DNA from 2 places in the Paraburkholderia sp. HD33-4 genome. Region 1 is predicted to be linked to the other one. Evidence: riboswitches for the same ligand, from Rfam matches in the RefSeq annotation. Region 1 holds a riboswitch; the other holds the start of a gene.
What was found. A riboswitch is a leader RNA that binds a small molecule or an ion and turns the genes downstream of it on or off. The one in region 1 is predicted to bind cobalamin.

Region 2: linked by a shared signal. The riboswitch ahead of L0U84_RS03550 (TonB-dependent receptor domain-containing protein) and the one ahead of cobW (cobalamin biosynthesis protein CobW) in region 1 are both predicted to bind cobalamin.

The regions. Positions count from the first base shown of each region.
Region 1 covers NZ_JAJEJS010000002.1:1,845,373-1,848,913, reverse strand. Annotated here, with positions in the region: gene L0U84_RS44070 (cobalamin biosynthesis protein) at 1-375, opposite strand, end outside; partial or broken gene cobA (uroporphyrinogen-III C-methyltransferase) at 436-1,161, opposite strand; cobalamin riboswitch at 1,406-1,666, opposite strand; cobalamin riboswitch at 1,747-2,023, shown strand; gene cobW (cobalamin biosynthesis protein CobW) at 2,227-3,318, shown strand; gene cobN (cobaltochelatase subunit CobN) at 3,332-3,541, shown strand, end outside.
Region 2 covers NZ_JAJEJS010000001.1:783,996-787,536, reverse strand. Annotated here, with positions in the region: gene L0U84_RS03550 (TonB-dependent receptor domain-containing protein) at 1-1,385, opposite strand, end outside; cobalamin riboswitch at 1,476-1,739, opposite strand; gene L0U84_RS03545 (ATPase) at 1,960-2,319, shown strand; gene L0U84_RS03540 (cell division protein ZapA) at 2,316-2,630, shown strand; RNA gene ssrS (6S RNA) at 2,709-2,890, shown strand; gene L0U84_RS03530 (EVE domain-containing protein) at 3,032-3,490, shown strand.

The DNA of each region.
Region 1 (3,541 bases):
CACTGCGATACCGGCGTGCGCGGTCTTGCGTACGATCAGACGTGCGGTTTGCGCAGTTGTCTCCGAGTCTGACGCTGCTGCCGCCAGCAGCGCGCAGGGCTCGCACACACCGTCGACGCCCAGATGCGCGCGAACCGCCGCCGACGGCGACGCGACCGGCACCGCGGCGATCTGCTCGCGGCTGAACAGTCGTAGCGGCAGCCGGTGGCGCGAGCAGAATTCGAGCAGGCCCGCTTCGTCGGCTTTGGTGTCGATCGTCGCGACGGCGCGGATCTGCTCGAAGGCATTCGATCCGAGCGCTGCGCGCACGGCGGCTTCGATGTCCGCGGCTTCGCTGTGCGAGCGGCAACCGATGCCGACGCTCAGCGTTTTCATCGCGTGTGCGTGTGGTGTTGCGCTCGCTGCCGGTTCGCGATGAACGCGGCCGTCGCGTTCCGCCGCTTCACGCGCCAGCGCGAGCGAGGCCACGCCGCCGATCACCACGATCGCCGGCGAGCCGAGCCCCGCGCGCACGACCGCCCCGGCAAACTCGCGAAGCGGCGCGAGCACGTGACGCTGCCCGGGCCGAGTCGCCGATTCGATCGCCGCGCAGGGCGTATCGGCGGACATGCCGGCCGCGAGCAACGCGCCGGCGATTTCGCCGAGCCGCCGCATGCCCATGTAGATCACGAGCGTCATGCGCGTCGCGGCGAGCGCGGCCCAGTCCGGCTCACCGCTGCCGGCCCCGTGGCCGGTGACGAACACGACGCCCTGCGCGTGGTCGCGATGCGTGACCGCAATGCCGAGCGTCGCGGGTGCCGCGATGCCGGCCGTGATGCCGCTGATCACGTCGACGTCGATACCCGCCGCATGCAGCGCCTGCAATTCTTCGCCGCCGCGACCGAACACGAACGGATCGCCGCCCTTGAGCCGCGCAACGCTGCGGCCCGCGCGCAGATGCCCGAGCATTTGCGCGACGATGTCGGCCTGCGCCGTCGACGGATGGCCGCCGCGTTTGCCGACGTACACGACTTGCGCGTCGGCGCGGGCGAACTGCAGCACCTCGGGATTGACCAGATCGTCGACCAGCACGACATCGGCCTGCGCGAGCGCGCGAGTGGCCTTCAGCGTCATCAGTTCGACGTCGCCGGGACCCGCGCCGATCAGCCAGGCGCGCGTCATCGCGGCGTGCATGGCGGATGCCATGCGGAGATGGGAGGAGAGAAGCGGCGTGCGACGGTGCGCGCGGAGGTGAATATAGAGGTCATGCAGTACAGCAAATCCGGGCGAGGTTAGCCGCGCGGCTCGCGGCACATTCTTCAGATAGAACGCCACGACACGCGCGATGCCACGCTGCTACGCCTTCACATCCGTTCCCCGCGGATTCCGGCGGCCGGCGGCGCAACCTGATGCACGGATGCATGCGGCGCCGCTTCCGCGTCTGGCCGGTATCCGGGCTGGCGGCCTCACGCGCTTCGCCTTCCCGTCCCTGTGTGCGGATTCGCGGGGACAGTGGCATCAAAAAACGCATGCGCGGCGCGGCGGAATCGAAGCTCAATCGAATCGCGCGCCGCAGGTCGCTTACCGTTGCGGGGACAGCACAGGTTGAACGCGCGACGCGCTGCCTGTTTCCCGTTTAACTGCACACGCGAGCGCATGTGCGGGCACCAAACGCGCGCATACGATAGCACATGGCGCCTTGCCGGATAAGCCTCTGCGGCGCTTTCCGACACCGTGCGTTCCTTGACTGCGCAAGGCCGCGGGCCTACACTCGCACGCACTTTGGGTGCTCGCGTGCGCGTTCGTGCGCATGCAGTTAAACGGGAAACAGGGAGCCTCTGCTCAGGAGTGGCTAACCTGTGCTGTCCCCGCAACGGTAAGCGAAAAGCGGTTCCGGCTTGTTAGTCGGCACCGCGGGTGCCGGCTTCGATGTCCTCGCGCAAGGTCGCGTCGACATATCACCACTGGACGAGAAACCACTCGTCCGGGAAGGGGAAGCGGCGCTTTCGTCAGCCCGGATACCGGCCCGAAGAAGCAGAACGACCGCCGCGGGGATGCGGCGGCGCGTTCATGACCTCACTTCCGCTTTCTGTATTTCCGTTGTCGCGGCAATGCCGTCGTTCGTCCCCGTGTTTGGTGATCGCTGGCACTGATGCGCATGCTTCATTCGCTCCATTCGCCAGCCGATGCGGACCGACGCGCGGACTTTCCGGCAGACCGATGCAACGCCAAGGGATGGACCTCACGATGCAAACTCAATTGCGCAAGATTCCCGTCACGATCGTCACGGGCTTTCTCGGCAGCGGCAAAACCACGCTGCTGCGGCACATTCTTCAGCATGCGGGCGGCAAGCGCATCGCGGTGATTGTCAACGAGTTCGGCGAACTCGGCATCGACGGGGAAATCCTCAAGGGCTGCGGCATCGGCTGCGATGAAAACGGCGTCGAGACCGAAGGGCATTTGTATGAACTCGCGAACGGTTGTCTGTGCTGCACCGTGCAGGAAGAGTTTTTTCCGGTGATGGAAAAGCTCGCTGAACGGCGCGGCGAACTCGATCATGTGCTGATCGAAACCTCGGGGCTCGCATTGCCGAAGCCGCTCGTGCAGGCGTTCAACTGGCCGCAGATCCGCAACGGCTTCACCGTCGACGCGGTGGTGACGGTGGTGGACGGACCGGCCGCCGCAAGCGGCCAGTTCGCCGATAACCCGGTCGCCGTCGATGCGCAGCGCAAGGCCGATCCGAATCTCGATCACGAGTCGCCGCTGCACGAACTGTTCGAAGACCAGTTGTCGGCGGCGGATCTGGTGATTCTGAACAAGACCGATCTGATCGACGACGCGCGCCAGCACGAGGTGGAAGCCGCGATCCGCGCGGAGATCCCGCCGCAGGTGAAGATCGTGCGCGCGCAGCAGGGGCGGCTCGACCTGCATACGCTGCTGGGGCTCGAAGCGGCGTCGGAAGAGACGATCCATCTGCGTCACGACCATCACGGTTCCGCCGACGACCCCGACCATCACCACGACGAATTCGATTCGGTCGTCGTGCAGGCATCCGTGCCGTCGCGCGACGCGGCGCTCGCCGCTTTGCAGACGCTCGTCGAAAACCACACGATTTACCGTGTCAAAGGGTTCGCCGCATTGCAGGGCGCGGCGATGCGCCTCGTGATCCAGGGCGTGGGCCGGCGCTTCGACAGCTACTTCGACCGGCGCTGGCAGGCGGGCGAAAATGACGAAGGCGCGTTGAGCCGCTTCGTGCTGATCGGCGAAGACCTCGACCAACACGCGCTGCAACAGGCGTTCGACGCGGCGCTCGGCGCGACGTCGAACGCGACGGCATAACGGGCGCACCAGTATGCATCTGCTGCGCACGACGCCGGGCGGCTTCGTCGACGATACGCAGGGCGTGATCCGCATCGATCAGCAGCCCGCCGAGATCGTCGTGCTCAGTTCCGCCGACACCACGCTGTCGCTGCTCGCGAGCGTGGTGCCGCGTCTTGGTGACGGCTTCCCGAGCGTGCGGCTCGCGAACGTCACGTATCTGCGTCAGCCGGCCTCGGTCGAT
Region 2 (3,541 bases), on a different contig from region 1:
GGATTGCCGCTGATCGGATAGTACAGATCGTCGAAGCTCGGCGCGCGAAACGCATCCGAATAGCTTGCGGTTACCTTCCAGCGCGACGTGATGTCGAAACCGTAGCCGAGATAGTAACTGTTCGCTCCGCCGAAATCGGAGTACTGGTCGCGTCGCACGTTGACCTGAATCTGGTTGCGGCCGAAGCGCGCGCTGTAGCCCGCGAAGACCGAATCGACGTGACGCTCGGGCGCGGCGAACGTATCGGAGTCGAGCGTCTGGTCGAGATGCTCGTAGCCGACTTGCAGCTTCTGGTTCGCAGCGAGCGCGAAATCGTTCTGCCACGTGTACTGGCGATTGTCGGTATCGAAGCGGCCGTTGTAGATGCCATTGGTGTTCGACACGCTGCGGTCGTCGCCCTCGGCGAGCGTGAAGTGCGTGGTCCACCAATCGGTCAGCTTGCCGTTCGCGAACACCGACACCTGCCGCACCTTGCTATAGAGGTTGTTCAGATCGGTCGGCTCGCCGTACGCATTGTCGTAGCTGTTGTTGTTGTTCGACTGGAAGTAGCTGACGCCCGCGTCCCACCTGTCGGTGAACTTGTGACGCAGCGACGCGCTGATGCTCTCGTTCAGATTGCCGTTCGCGTTCGGATTCGCGGCCGGCGCCTCGAGCGGATTGAGCGACGAGAAGCCGTCGTCCTTCGTGCGCGCGAGCGAGATGTTGAAGGTCGTGCGGCCGTCCTGATCGAGCGCGCCGTTCACACCGGCCGTTTGCGTCTGCGTGTGATAGCTGCCATAGCCGAGCGAAAAGTTGAAACGCGGCGGATGATCGCCGCCGTCTTTCGTGAACACCTGCACGACGCCGCCGATCGCGCCCGAGCCATACAACGCAGACACGTTGCCGTTCACTACTTCGACGTGATCGACCTGATCGAGCGGTATCTGTGCGAGCTGAGCGGAGCCGAGACTCACCGAATCGACGCGCACGCCGTCGATCAGCAGCAGCGATTGCGTCGACGACGCGCCGCGCAGAAACAGACTGGTGGTCGAACCGGGGCCACCCGTGCGCGAGATTTGCACGCCGGGCGCGAGTAGCAGCAGGCCGGGCAGATCGGTCGCGGTCGTGTCCGCGATGTCCTGCTGATCGAACTGGGTAGTCTGCGGGATCGCATCGCGCAACGCTTGCGGTCCGCGTTGCGCGGTCACGACGATCGGCGACAGCACGTTGCCCGACGCATCGGCTGAGGAGGTATCGACGGCGTCGACAACGTTTGCGGCATTCGCCGTGCTTGCATTCGTAGCGGACGATGAAGATTCGGACGCAGGCTCGGCGCTTTGCGCATGCACGACGAGCGGCAGGCTCGCGAACGCGAGCAGCGTTGCGCGGGCGATGGGGGACAGCATGGGATGACATTCCTGTGGCTAGCGTGCGCGGCCTGCTTCCCCGCGGGCCGACGCGTCACGAGGCGTCCCCATGTTTAACGTTTTCGCGGGGGACGTCCCTCTTTTCTGGCCGGTATCCGGGCTACGACACATCGATCCCGCCTTCCCACGCGTGACGCGCAGTGGCACACTCGCACGTTGAACTTCCAACCTTGCGATCAGGACCGACCTGCATGAGCACTTCACATGCGGTCGCTTACCGTTGCGGGGGCAGCGCAGGTTCGCGCATCCGGTTTGGCACCGCGCGCGCCCTGCTTCCCGTTTAACTGCACGCGCCGAAATGCGCGTGCGGGCACCAGAGTGCGGGAAGTTTAGGAGCGGCCTCGCGGGGCGTCAAGAAAGGTCAATCGGAGCGCAATCCGTTCTGTTGAATGCAGGTTATTGTCCGATGGATTGCCGGTTTTTTATCTTATGGTCGACGACACGACACGCAACGAACGTGCACGAAGCGATGCTGTTACGTCTCGAAACGAGACAATTGTCGGAACCTGTAATATTCCGCGCTAAAATGCGATGTCTTTAGAGGACGCAGCACATGCTCACCGAACTCGAATCACTCTCCCAGAACATCGGCAAGCTGATTGCGATCAGCCAGCGCCACAACGAAGCGCGGCTCGCGCTCGAAGAGCAGCTCGCGCAAACGCGTGCCGAAGTACAAGCCACGCACGCGGAACTCGCGCAATTGCGCGAAGAGCGCGACGCACTGCAGGCGGAACGCGACGCGCTGTCCGCCAAGATCGACGACGCTCAGGTGCGCCTGAATGCGATTCTCGAAAAATTGCCGCGCGCACGCGCGAGCAGCGAACCGGATAACCAGCTCGATCTGCTCGGATCCGCCGAGCCCGAACACGAGGCGGCGGACAGCGACGTGAGCCGACACGGAGAAAGCGCATGACCACCAAGCAGATCGAAGTCTCGATTCTCGAAGTACCCTATCGTCTCGCCTGTTCGCCGGAAACCGAAGGCGCGCTGCTCGAGGCGGTCGCGCGCGTCGACGCGGAGATGAAGAAAATCCGCGGCGGCAGCAACGTGCGCGGTACGGATCGCATCGCGGTGATGGCTGCTCTGTCGCTGGCATCGGAACTGCTTAAGCTGCAAAGCAGCGTGCGACACGGAGAAGCATTTCCCGCTGAAGAAATACGGCGTACAATGCAGCAAATGAACGAACAGCTAGGTACTGTGATCGAGCAGTACAGCTTGCAGTAAGCAGTAGTGGGCTCAATAGCGGGCCGGTTTCGAACCGGTCAAGTGTTCAACGGTTTGAGTAGTAGCTTCATCGGTTTAGCTTCCCTGCCTGGTTCGCCAAGGTCATATATTCCTTGAACCAATGCCATGTGCACGGTTGCGGAAATTTGTAGCACGGGTGTGCGCGTCACTCTGTCTGATGTACCCGAAGTGTTGCTTACTGCGACCAATTCTGAACCCTCGGTTCAGGATGCCGGCCTAGCGGCTAAGGCGGGGACCTTATCTGGAACGGCGTCGGACTTCGGTTCGGCGCCGTTTTTCTTTGGTCGTCGTTTTTTCGTTTGAGCGCCTTTTTCAGGGGCTTTTTCGCACGCGCCGGCTGTTGCCGCGCCTCGTTCAATCTCACACGTTCACTCCGATTCATGCGCTACTGGCTGATGAAGTCCGAACCGGACGAAGCAAGCATCGACGACCTCGCCAACGCACCGCATCGCACCTTGCCGTGGACCGGCGTGCGCAACTATCAGGCGCGCAACTTCATGCGCGACGTGATGCAGGTCGGCGACGGCGTGCTCTTCTATCATTCGAGCTGTCCGGAGCCCGGCATCGCGGGCATTGCGGAGGTCTCGTCGAGCGCGTACCCGGACCCGACGCAGTTCGATAAAAAGAGTCCGTACTACGACGCGAAATCGACACAGGAAACGCCGCGCTGGTTGCTCGTCGACGTCGTGTTCAAGAAGAAAATCGCGCTGATTCCGCTTGCCGCGCTGCGCGAGCATGCCGAATTGCAGGACATGCGCGTGCTCGCCAAAGGCAACCGTCTGTCGATCACGCCGGTGACCGACGCCGAATGGCGCTTCATAACTAAACGGCTCGTTTAAAGGTGAATGCGCGACGCGGCATCTGATGTGATCGAGCCAAGGCATCATTTC